3 regions of the Cedecea sp. NFIX57 genome follow, and region 3 is predicted to be linked to each of the others. Evidence: predicted binding sites of a transcription regulator. Region 3 holds the regulator's gene; each other region holds the start of a gene.
The links. The regulator LexA, encoded in region 3, represses DNA repair genes until DNA is damaged. The targets are predictions, from matches to a motif close to TNCTGTATGTACATACAGNA.

Region 1 (4,248 bases), on a different contig from region 3:
CTGATCAACACCGACTCCGAAACGGAAGGTGAGATCTACATGGGCTGCGCGGGCGGGATCGACTTTATCACTACGCTGCCGCTGCAGCGTGAAGCGGTTCCTGCCGGGTTTGACACCTTCAAGCTGACCATCAAAGGGCTGAAAGGCGGCCACTCCGGCGCAGATATTCATCTGGGCCTGGGTAACGCCAACAAGCTGCTGGCTCGCTTCCTGCTGGCTCAAACAGCCGGGCTGGACATTCGTCTGCTCGATCTGAACGGCGGCACCCTGCGCAACGCGATTCCACGCGAAGCCTTCGCCACGCTGGCCGTGCCTGCGGCGAAAGCGGCCGAGCTGAAGTCTGCGGCTAATGACTATCTGGCCGTTCTGAAAAACGAGCTGTCTGCGGTAGAGAAAAACATTACTGTTCTGGTGGAAGCCACAACGTCTGACAAACAGGCGCTGACCGCGAAAACTCGCAATACCTTCCTGCACCTGCTGAACGCGACGCCAAACGGCGTGATTCGTAACTCAGATGAAGTGAAAGGCGTGGTTGAGACTTCCCTGAACGCGGGCGTCGTAACCATGAGCGATGACAGCGCAGAAATTATCTGCCTGATTCGTTCCCTGATCGATTCCGGTAAAGACTATGTGGTCAGCGTGCTGGAGTCCCTGGGTGAACTGGCCGGGGCAAAAACCGTGGCGAAAGGCAGCTATCCTGGCTGGCAGCCGGACGCTAAGTCTCCGGTGATGGCCCTGGTGCGTGAGACTTACCAGAAGTTGTTCAACAAAACGCCGAACATCATGGTTATCCACGCCGGTCTGGAATGCGGTCTGTTCAAAAAGCCGTACCCGGAGATGGACATGGTTTCCATCGGGCCAACGATTACCGGCCCGCATTCCCCGGACGAGCAGGTACATATTGAGAGCGTTGGCCAGTACTGGATTCTGCTGACCGAGTTGCTGAAGGCGATTCCGGCGAAGTAAGTTTCCCCTCCCCCTACCCCTCTCCCTTCAAGGGATAGGGGATTTTCTTTATCTGCCTTACTTTCCGCTTTCTCCCTGACGATTTCTCTAAAATCGAGAGAGGATCTTCTTTGTCTGCCTTACTTTCAGCGATAACGCTGTTTTTCTCCTTCTCCCTTCCTGGAAGAAGGCCGGGATGAGGGTCTTATTTACAATCCCAGCAGCAACTGCCTCTCCAGTTGCGGATCAAGCAGGGTCACATGCAACCCCACCAGCCGGACGCCGCGCCCTCCCCGCCGCTCCTCCCAGGTTTTACGGGCGGTGGCGATCAGATCTTCTTTATTCAGCTTCGGCCAGACGTGTTCCTGGGTCGTCAGTTGGAAGTCATTAAACTTGAGCTTAATGCCCTGCCGGGCGATGCGCAGATCGGCCCGCTCTTTGGCCAGCCGCCGCTCAAGCTCCGGGTACAGGCGTTCGATAATTTCTTCGCACTCATGCCACTCGTGAATGTCTTCCGCCAGCGTCCGCTCTACCCCCACCGACTTTCTCTGGCGATCGTTACTGATCTCCCGCTCATCAATGCCCTGGCTGCGCTCCCAAAGTACCCGGCCAAATTTCCCAAAGCGCTTTAACAGCATGGCCAGGTCCGCATTTTGCACGTCGGCGCAGGTTCGCAGGCCAAGGGTTTCGAGCTTCGCCGCAGTCACTTTACCTACACCGGGGATTTTCCCCAGCGGCAGCGTTGCCAAAAAGTCCGGCACCTGGTCGGGCGTAATCACATACTGGCCGTTCGGTTTATTGAGGTCGGAAGCGATTTTTGCCAGAAACTTAATAGGTGCAATACCGGCCGAGGCGGTCAGGTTCAGTTCGTCGGCGATGGCCTGGCGAATTTCGCGGGCCATCAACGTGGCCGATCCCTGGCAGTGCTCGCTATGAGTGACGTCCAGGTAGGCTTCATCCAGCGACAAAGGTTCGATGAGCGGGGTATAGCGGGAGAAGATTTCGCGGATATGGTCAGAGGCTTCTTTGTAAGCCTCAAATCGCCCAGGCAGAAGAGTAAGGTGTGGACACAGTTTCAGCGCCATCGCGGTCGACATCGCGCTGCGCACGCCATATTTTCTGGCAGGATAGTTCGCCGTGCTGATCACACCGCGCCGCTGGGCGCTGCCGCCAATGGCCAGTGGAATATCGCGCAGGGTCGGATTATCACGCATCTCAACGGCGGCAAAAAAGCAGTCCATATCGACATGAATGATTTTGCGCATATCCACTCAACCAGAAAAACAACACTGGATAAGTATACAGTTAATTTTCGAAATGAGGAAACTGTCGCGGGCTGGCGATTAACACCCCAGTGAATGTCGTCACGATGGGCATAGAGTGACGCACCGCAAAAACGCCAATTGATTCCAATAAAATGTGTAAACGCGCCTTTCCGGAACTTGCGAAAATCACCCACAATGCTAATGTGAGCGCAATCCTGTACAGAATTTTCTGATTTCGGGTCCCTTTAGCCGTCCTGGCTGTTAGTTTCAGGTTTATCAAGGAATCAAGCAGTATGCGTAAGATCGCACTGATTATTGCGATGCTCTCTATGCCGTTTTTCTCTTTCGCCAGCCTGCTTAATAGCAGCGGTGTCGCCGCCCCTGTCGGCAAAGATAGCAGACAGCAGCTAATGGGCTCCCCGGTTTATATTCAAATCTTTAAAGAAGAGCGCACCCTGGAACTGTGGGTGAAGATGGGCGAGCAGTATCAGCTCCTCAACAGCTACCGCATCTGTAACTATTCCGGCGGCCTGGGGCCAAAACAGCGTCAGGGCGATTTTAAAAGCCCGGAAGGTTTTTACAGCGTTGATCGCAGTCAGTTAAAACCGGACAGCCGCTTCTATAAAGCGATTAATATCGGCTTCCCGAATGAATTTGACCGCGCTCACGGCTATGAAGGGAAATACCTGATGATTCATGGCGCCTGCGTGTCGATTGGCTGCTATGCCATGACCGACTCCGGCATCGACGAAATCTTCCAGTTTGTGACCGGGGCTTTGGTGTTTGGCCAGCCGCGCGTGCAGGTCAGTATTTTCCCGTTCCGCATGACCGACGCCAATATGGAACGCCACAAGTACTCCACCTACATCAACTTCTGGAAAGAGCTGAAACCGGGCTATGACTACTTCGCGGCTAACCATCAGCCACCGGGCGTGGCCGTGGTCAGCGGGAACTACATAATCAGCAAACCTGCCGTGATGACGCCAGTTCAGCCGCAGCTGGCTTCAAACTATAAGCTCACCGAGGCAAAATAACGCCGACTTGCCTGGCTCAATTTTGTGCCAGGTTTCGTTGGCGGTCAGCGGCTGAGTCGCAATGACCGTGACCACATCGTTCGGTGTGGTCTCTTCCTGAAAATCAATTTCCACGTCCTGATCCAGCAGTTTAGCGACGCCGAATGGCGCTCTGCGGGTGATCCAGAACAGGTTCGTCGAGCAAAACGCCATCACATAGCGCCCGTCCGACAACAGCATGTTAAACACGCCCTTCTCTCTTAGCTCTGCACCCAGTTCAGTGATGTAGCGGAACACCGCTTCCATATTGCCCGGCGTGCGCGGGTAGCGCTGAGTGAGTTTATGCAGCAGCCAGCAGAACGCCTGCTCGCTGTCCGTTTCACCAATCGGGCGGAACGTCCCCGTTTCCAGCGTGCGATAACCCTTTAGCTGCCCGTTATGGGCATAGGTCCAGTTGCGGCCCCACAGTTCGCGGGTGAACGGATGGGTATTTTCCAGCGCCACTTTGCCGCGGTTCGCCTGGCGAATGTGCGCCACAACCGAGCAGGATTTAATCGGGTAGTCCTGGACGAGGCGGGCGATGGGCGAGTTAAAGCTCGGCTGCGGATCTTTAAAAGTACGGCACCCCTTCCCTTCGTAGAAGGTAATACCCCAGCCGTCTTTATGGGGGCCTGTTCCGCCTCCGCGCTGCACCAGTCCGGTAAAACTAAAACAGATATCCGTCGGTACGTTGGCACTCATCCCGAGCAGTTCGCACATCTCTTCTCTCCCACAACGAATGCCCCTGCTCCGGGAGGAGCAGGGGCATTACGGGCTAAGCTTTAACCATTTCTTTTTCGATTAACTGAATCAGGATGTGGATCACTTTGATGTGAATTTCCTGAATGCGGTCCGCATAGCCGAAGTGCGGCACGCGAATTTCGATGTCTGCCGTACCGGCCATTTTGCCGCCGTCTTTACCGGTCAGGGTAATGACTTTCATGCCTTTCGCGCGGGCAGCTTCAATCGCTTTGATGATATTGCCG
Region 2 (4,248 bases), on a different contig from region 3:
TTCGAGCATTTTCGGGTCGATCATAATGAAGCGAACGTCTTCCGGTGTTGCTTTATACAACATGCTGATGATCATGGCGTTTACGCCGACCGACTTACCGGAACCCGTTGTACCGGCTACCAGCAAGTGAGGCATCTTCGCCAGGTCTGCAACCACAGGCTCACCGCCGATGTCTTTACCCAGAACCACGGTCAACGGAGAGCCGTTGTCGCGGAATTTAGCGCAGTCGAGCACTTCTCGCAGATACACGGTCTGGCGCTTTTTATTAGGCAGCTCAAGGCCAACGTAAGGTTTACCCGGAATAACCTCAACCACACGCACGGCGACAGTGGAGAGTGAACGCGCCAGGTCACGGGAAAGGTTAGAGATACGGGCAGCCTTCACGCCCGGAGCTAAATCAAGTTCAAATCGGGTGATAACCGGGCCCGGAGAATAGTCCACGACATCGGCTTTGATACGGTAATCAGCCAAACGCGCTTCTACCAGACGCGCCATCTGCTCCATCGCAAAGGTATCTACTGGTTCAACCTCAGTTGGAGGAGAAGTCAGTAGATCCAGTGACGGCAGCGGCGTGGTCGGCTTCTGAAGTGGGCGGTCGTCACCGTTGCGCATCAAGAACGGATGGATCAGGCTCTCTTTTGGCTCTGGCGCAGCGGGCTGATGCTGAGCCGCCTGAACATATTGAGAAGGCTGTGCCGCTGGTTGACTGTGCTGAACTGGCTGCGAGGCCGGTTCAAAGCTCGGGGTAAACAACGGCTCGCTCGGCGTATCATCCACCAGCTCCTTCAACGATGACTGGAAATCAAAATCGTCCAGGGAGAACGGCGCATTATTTTGCTGCGGCTGCTCGCTGTAGCGCTGTTGCTGCTGCGCAGCAAACTGACGCGCAAGTTCCGCTTCTTCCGCCTCAGCCTGCTGTTCTTCAGACCAGCTTTCGTCTTCGTATTCTTCGCCATAGCGTTGCTGTTGCTGAGCTGCAAACTGGCGGGCCAGTTCGTGCTGCTGCAGCGCATCGCCTTCATCGCCGTAATCGTCTTCAGACTGCTGGTTCTCAGCGAGTCTTGCCTGCTCTTCAGCCATTCGCTGGGAAGGCAGTTTTATGCCGTAGGACGCCAGTTCACGACGAGTTGGAACGCGTACCCGGTTTGGGCGCGGCAGTTGAGGGCCAATGCCTTCTTTTACCTGCGGACGTGGCGCATCACTGGCGATACTGAATACGGGTGAAAATGCTGCCGCAGTCGCCGCAGTTTTTACTGCCTGCTGAACACCTGAGGCAGCCTGCGTTACATCCGACACTGGCATTTCGGGTGCCGATAACGGCGCGGAAACGGGCGCAGGTGTCGGTATCGAAGGTTGAGCCTGCTCCGGTGTCACAGATTTTACAGGCGCATAGTTGTAAGGATCAGGCTTTGGCTCATTGACTGGTTGGTACCACGCCGCAAGCTGTTCACGTTCGCGAGCTCGCTTCTCTTCGACTTCTTCAAAGTGGTACATCGGCGGGCGAACGTATTTCACCTCTTCTACCGGCTCAGGCGCAGGCTGTGGTTCAACGACTGGCTGAGCCACTGGCACAACAGGTTCAGACCAGCTTTGATGTGTCTCAGGCACAATCTGCTGTTGTATGCTTGCCGGGTGCGGCGAAGTGTAATGATCCGGGGCTGGCGCAATAACCGGTTCTGGTGTGACCGTTGTCGGTGCCGGTTCCCAGGCAATCGCTGGGGCAGCAGGCTCAGCGTCAACAGCAGGTGCCGGTGTTGATACTGGCGGCATTGGCGCAACCGGCGGTACTGGCGCAGCCCAAGACTGATTAGCCGTTGTCGCCGCGACCGCAGCAGCTATAGGTTCAACGGCAGAATGTCCACTGAACAGCGGATCGTATTCCTGATCTTCAGGCAAAGTCGCTTTATGCCCGGAGAACAGTACATCGTTCGGATCGGCTTCTACCCCACGCGCGCTGAACAACACGTCGTCTTCAGCATCGTCCATACGTTTGCCAGAGAACAATGCAGCATCCGTTTTGCGACCGTTAGGATTAGCAAACTTCTGTGACAGGCGCTGCTTGCGCGCAAGTGCACCGCGTAAAATACGCGCACGACGGGATTCGCGTTTCTCAGCAGAAACCTGCGGCGCTACGTCTGCGTCATGCTCTTCTTCGTATTCATCCTCATCCTGCCAGGTGTTATCCCGACGGGTGCGGTTGCTGGCAAAAGTCAGCACGGTAAGCACTGCGCTACCGAGTTTCTCGGCGATGCTGACCCATGACCAGCCGGTGAACAGTGTCAGGCCCGCGGCCCAAACGCAAAGCAGCGCAATTGTGCCACCGCTGCTGTTCAACAGCGGCATCATCGCGGTGCTAAGCAAGCTGCCCAGCACGCCGCCCGAAGCGAAATACCAGATATCGTCCGCATTGATGGCCGCCAGCCCGCATGAGGTCAACACCATCGCAAGGACGCCGATTAGGCGCAGCGAAACGGCAAAATAATCGATGAACTCTTCACTGCCGCGCTGGCGCCAGGTGAACCAACAGCCACCGATGATGATCACCGGAATGGTGTAGGCCATCACGCCAAAAATGAAGAACAGCGTATCGGCAAACCACGCTCCCGGCGCGCCACCCAGATTATGGATTGGCTCATGCCATGCGGTTTGCGACCAACTGGGGTCTGAGGGGTTAAAGCTTAACAAGGCAACCATCAAATAGATGGCGAATAAGGCGACAAGGATCAGCAAAGCCTCGAGTAAACGGCGCCCGCTGCTCAGTTTCCGCAATGTTACTTCTTTATCTTCGGTATATTCCTGGCTCAAGAAAGGCTCTCCAGGTCCTTAAACTCAATGGAGACAACAGCACCGGCGGCCTGCCGGAGCTGTTGCTGTATGGATTCCCAGGAGTGTAACCAAAATACGCCAATTTTGCACCTGGCCCGTATTAACGGGTCTTAATGACCAAACGGTTACTCTGTTTGACCTCTTCCATGACAACATAAGTACGGGTGTCGTTCACGCCCGGCAGACGCAGCAGGGTCTCACCTAAGAGTTTACGATACGCCGACATATCCGGCACGCGTGTTTTCAACAAGTAGTCGAAATCACCGGATACGAGATGACACTCTTGAATTTCTTCAAGTTTCTGCACTGCGGCGTTAAATTGCTCAAACACATCCGGGGCGCCACGATTCAGAGTAATCTCAACAAATACCAGCAGCGAGGCATCCAGATAATGCGGGTTTAACAGCGCCGTATAGCCCTGAATAAAACCCTGACGTTCCAGACGACGAACGCGCTCAAGGCACGGCGTCGGCGAAAGCCCAACACGCTTGGAAAGCTCAACGTTAGAAATGCGCCCATCCTTTTGCAATTCGTTGAGAATATTGCGATCGATACGGTCGAGATCTTTGCCCGGGCGCTTCTTGCTATCTACCATTATTATTGTCTCTCTCTATTCCTTCCTTCACCTGCCATAACCCTGGTGACGTCAATGTTCAGGGTGTACGTGAGAAGACCGATGCCTTGCGGCTGCTATCGACATCACGCATAGCGTCTGTCCACGTCATGCGTAAATTTCAATAACTCGGTAAATTTGCATCAGGTTTGCGCGAGAGCACGCGGCTTCCACATCACCAAATGTTTTTCTTCCTCGAATGTTTTCGCAAATGCTTAGGGGATTGTCAAAGCAAAACATCTATTTTTAGTGGAACGTGCCAGATATTCCTTTTGGCTGATGATTATTCATCATTTTCGCCCCGTGATTACCGTGCTATTACAATGATTATTTATGCACATGACGGCGATATTCATTGGGCTTATAGGCAGCATCAATGACACACATCGTTAACAACATTGCTGCACTCTTTTTTTAATGCAACGAATTCCCTACAATCATCCCCATTGTCTGTAAACGTTCAATGAGGATCTCATGGGCACAGCTAAACACAGTAAGCTGCTTATTCTTGGCTCCGGCCCTGCGGGCTATACCGCAGCGGTCTATGCTGCACGCGCCAACTTAAAACCGGTTCTGATTACCGGGATGGAAAAAGGCGGTCAGCTGACCACCACAACCGAAGTCGAAAACTGGCCTGGCGATCCTAACGACCTGACTGGTCCGTTACTGATGGAACGTATGCACGAGCATGCGGCTAAGTTCGAAACTGAAATTCTGTTCGACCACATCACCAGTGTCGATCTGCAGAACCGTCCTTTCCGCCTGGTGGGCGACAGCGGCGAATATACCTGTGACGCGCTGATCATCGC
Region 3 (4,248 bases):
GCGTAGCCGTAGCGTTCCTGGATTTTACCCACCAGCTGGTCACGCTTCCCTTCGATGACGGTCATATCGTCATCGGTCAGCTTACCCCATTTCTCTTTGATCGTACCTTTGAACTGCTTCCAGTTACCGCCGATTTCGTCCTTATTCATCGTCATCTCCTCATCGTTCGGTTTAGGTTTGTGCATCCGGGCTGCAGGATGCTGACTTTCTGGAGCACACCCACTGTCTGCTGGATGTAAAGGTAATTGTAGACAAGGATTCTGAGTTAAATTTAAAACTCAGAATCTTTAACCATCATTAAAAGCGATGACATGCTAATTCCTCGCCTTAAAAAAGAGAAATCAGCACGATAGAAGATGGGTTAACGAGCGTCAGGCAGCGCGATCAATGGCTGCCCGATGCAGCGAACCAGGTGTTATTGCGCCAGTGGCGTCGCCAGATGACGCCAAGCGACAGGCCGCGCAAGGCTAAAAACACCGCCAGCGACAGCCACAGGGCGTGGTTGCCCCACAAAGGCAGCGTAAGCATCGTCACGCCAAAACCCAATGCCGCAACCGCCATGCTGTTTCGCATTTCGGCACCCCGTGTCGCGCCGATAAACATGCCATCCAGCAGGTAGCACCAAACGCCCACTACCGGCAAAATAACCTGCCAGGCAAGATAATGGTTTGCCAGAACACGAAGCTCCGGCAGAGAGGTAAGCAGGGCAACAATTTGCTCCCCGGCAAAGGCATAAATAGCGGCAAACGCTATCGCAACCAGCCCCGCCTGCCTGCACGCAGCCCCCCAAACCTCGAGCAACTGCCCACGGTTACGCGCCCCGTAAGCCTGCCCTGAATGGGCCTCCACGGCGTAAGCAAAGCCATCGAGCGCATAGGCGGTGAAGGTCAGCAGCGTCATCAGTACGGCGTTAACGGCGACAATTTCACTGCCAAGACGCGCACCAAAAATGGTGATAGAAGCAAAGCAGATTTGCAGCAGCAGCGAACGCAGCATGATGTCGCGATTAAGCGCCAGCAGCTTACGCAAATCCCCCTGCCAGGCCGTTTTAAGACGAGCCCAACTGATGCCCCGCAGCTTCATCACTTTGCGCACCATCACTAGGCCGATGATAAACGTGGCATATTCGGACACCGCCGTGGCCAGCGCCGCCCCCTGCACGTTCATGTGCAGCCCCATCACCAGCCAGAGATCGAGCACGATATTAATCAGGTTGCCGACGACCAACAGAATGACCGGCGCTCGCGCATACTGAACGCCCAGCAGCCAGCCTAACAGCACGAGGTTAGCCAGCGATGCGGGGGCGCTCAGCCAGCGGATTTCCAGGAAGCGCCTTGCCTGATACAGCACCTCGTCATTGCCGCCAACAACGTGCAGCGCAAGGTTGATCAGTGGATAACGCAGGACCACGATAGCCAGCCCGGCTATCAGCGCCAGCATCAGGGGTTGAACCAGCGCGCGCGCCAGTCGCTGCGGATCGTTCGCGCCAAACGCCTGTGCCGTTAACCCGGTGGTGCTCATGCGCAGAAAAAGCAGCAGCATAAAGAGGAAACTGGTCGCCGTGGCACCGATAGCGACCCCGCCGAGATAGGTTGGGCTATCAAGATGGCCAATGACCGCGGTATCGACCAGGCCCAGTAACGGCACGGTAATGTTGGAAAAAATCATCGGCAGCGCAAGCCGCCACAGCGCACCATCCGTTGACGAAAAGAATCGCATGGGAATGATCCAGAGGATAATAGAGGGGAATTTAAAGCAGGTGGCACGGCATATTTACCGCACCACCGGAAGAGGCGTTACAGCCATTCACCGTTGCGGATAACCCCGACGGCCAGGCCTTCAATGCTAAAACTCTGCTCGCGAAGATCGACCACAATAGGCTGGAATTCGCTGTTTTCCGGCAGCAGGTGCACGGTGTTACCCTGCTTTTTCAGGCGTTTTACGGTCACTTCATCGTCGATACGCGCGACAACGACCTGGCCATTACGTACGTCCTGAGTTTTGTGTACCGCTAATAAATCACCGTCCATGATGCCGATATCTTTCATCGACATGCCGCTGACGCGCAGCAGGAAATCGGCATTCGGTTTGAACAGAGAAGGGTCAACCTGGTAGTGGCCTTCGATGTGCTGCTGCGCCAGCAGCGGCTCACCGGCTGCAACACGGCCCACCAGCGGCAGGCCATTTTCTTCTTCAACCAGCAGACGAATGCCGCGTGATGCGCCAGAAACAATCTCAATGGCACCTTTACGTGCCAGCGCTTTCAGATGCTCTTCCGCGGCGTTTGGAGAACGGAACCCCAGACGTTGTGCAATTTCGGCGCGCGTAGGTGGCATGCCGGTCTGGTTGATATGATCCCGAATGAGATCAAACACCTCTTGCTGCCTGGTAGTTAGTGCTTTCATTCCGCCCCCTGGGTGTTTATACAGTCATGCTGTGAGTATATACAGCCCCGGGCGATTTTGAAACCACAAATTAAGCAAAAAACCAGCGACTTAAACTATTCTGGAAGAGCTATCGCAAATGTGACCAAAGCAAGGTGGCCCAGGTCGCAACCGCAAGGATAATCGCTATCAATACGGCGGCTGAACCCATATCTTTGGCTCGCCCTGAAAGCTCGTGGTACTCGGTGCCAACACGGTCAACCAGTGCTTCAATGGCGCTGTTGAGGATTTCGACAATCATCACCAAAACCACCGAGCCAATCAGTAAAATACGCGTGATGGGGTCCACATCCAGCCAGCAGGCGATGGCGATAGCGATAACCGCAGCCACGCCCTCCTGACGAAAGGCAGCTTCGTTGATCCAGGCCGCACGGAGCCCCTTCCATGAGTAGCCTGCAGCCTTAATAATGCGGGTGATGCCGGTGGTATTATTCGCCATTCAAGGAAACCTTTTTAAAGATTGAGCATCAATGCTCATTGAGTCTAAATCGCAGCGCCACAGAAATTCCCCAGAGTTTCTGATATCCTTGCGGCGCATTTGCATTATTAACCTGAGGCTTTACATCATTTATGTCAGGCTGGCCAAGAATTTACTACAAATTACTGAATTTACCATTAAGCGTTCTGGTAAAGAGCAAGTCTATTCCGGCGGATCCACAAACCGAACTCGGTCTGGACCCTTCACGCCCCATCATGTACGTCCTGCCCTACAATTCTAAGGCAGACTTACTGACGCTGCGTGCCCAATGTCTGGATCACGATCTGCCCGACCCGCTGGAACCTCTGGAAATTGACGGCGTACTGCTGCCGCGCTACGTGTTTATCCACGGCGGGCCGCGCGTCTTCACCTATTACACGCCAAAAGAAGAGTCGGTAAAACTGTTCCACGATTATCTGGATCTGCACCGCAGCAATCCCGATCTCGATGTGCAGATGGTGCCGGTTTCCGTGATGTTCGGCCGCTCGCCAGGGCGTGAAAAAGGGGAAATCAATCCGCCTTTACGCACGCTGAACGGCGTCCAGAAATTCTTTGCGGTTTCCTGGCTGGGTCGCGATAGCTTCGTGCGTTTCTCACCGCCCGTTTCGCTTCGCCGTATGGCAACCGAACACGGCACGGACAAGATTATCGCCCAAAAACTGGCTCGCGTGGCGCGCACTCACTTTGCCCGCCAGCGTCTGGCCGCCGTTGGCCCGCGCCTGCCGGTTCGCCAGGATCTCTTTAACAAGCTGCTGGCGTCAAAAGCGATTGCCCGCGCGGTAGAAGATGAAGCCCGCAGCAAGAAGATCTCCCATGAGAAAGCGCAGCAAAACGCCGTTGCCCTGATGGAAGAGATTGCCGCCAACTTCTCCTACGAAGCTGTACGTCTGACGGACCGCGTTTTAGGCTTAACCTGGAACCGCCTCTATCAGGGCATTAACGTGCATAACGCCGAGCGCGTGCGCCAGCTTGCCCACGACGGCCACGAAATCGTCTATGTTCCCTGCCACCGCAGCCACATGGATTATCTGCTGCTTTCCTACGTGCTTTATCACCAGGGGCTGGTTCCGCCGCACATCGCCGCCGGGATCAACCTGAACTTCTGGCCAGCCGGCCCGATTTTCCGCCGCCTGGGCGCGTTCTTTATTCGCCGTACCTTCAAGGGCAACAAGCTTTACTCCACGGTGTTCCGCGAATACCTGGGCGAGCTGTTCAGCCGCGGCTATTCCGTTGAGTATTTTGTCGAGGGTGGCCGTTCCCGTACTGGCCGCTTGCTGGATCCTAAGACCGGCACGCTGTCGATGACGATTCAGGCCATGCTGCGCG

Region 1: dinB (DNA polymerase IV) is a predicted target of LexA. The motif match lies at 2,233-2,252, and genes of this name have one in related genera.
Region 2: B9Y90_RS17025 (DNA translocase FtsK 4TM domain-containing protein) is a predicted target of LexA. The motif match lies at 2,869-2,888, and genes of this name have one in related genera.

The regions. Positions count from the first base shown of each region.
Region 1 is NZ_FXAS01000004.1:11,262-15,509, reverse strand. It holds gene pepD (beta-Ala-His dipeptidase) at 1-966, shown strand, start outside; gene dinB (DNA polymerase IV) at 1,155-2,210, opposite strand; gene dpaA (peptidoglycan meso-diaminopimelic acid protein amidase) at 2,504-3,244, shown strand; gene B9Y90_RS03960 (class II glutamine amidotransferase) at 3,215-3,982, opposite strand; gene lpcA (D-sedoheptulose 7-phosphate isomerase) at 4,038-4,248, opposite strand, start outside.
Region 2 is NZ_FXAS01000019.1:89,037-93,284, reverse strand. It holds gene B9Y90_RS17025 (DNA translocase FtsK 4TM domain-containing protein) at 1-2,805, opposite strand, end outside; gene lrp (leucine-responsive transcriptional regulator Lrp) at 2,927-3,421, opposite strand; gene trxB (thioredoxin-disulfide reductase) at 3,914-4,248, shown strand, end outside.
Region 3 is NZ_FXAS01000011.1:39,669-43,916, reverse strand. It holds gene B9Y90_RS11310 (CsbD family protein) at 1-149, opposite strand, end outside; gene dinF (MATE family efflux transporter DinF) at 385-1,719, opposite strand; gene lexA (transcriptional repressor LexA) at 1,797-2,405, opposite strand; gene B9Y90_RS11295 (diacylglycerol kinase) at 2,515-2,883, opposite strand; gene plsB (glycerol-3-phosphate 1-O-acyltransferase PlsB) at 3,015-4,248, shown strand, end outside.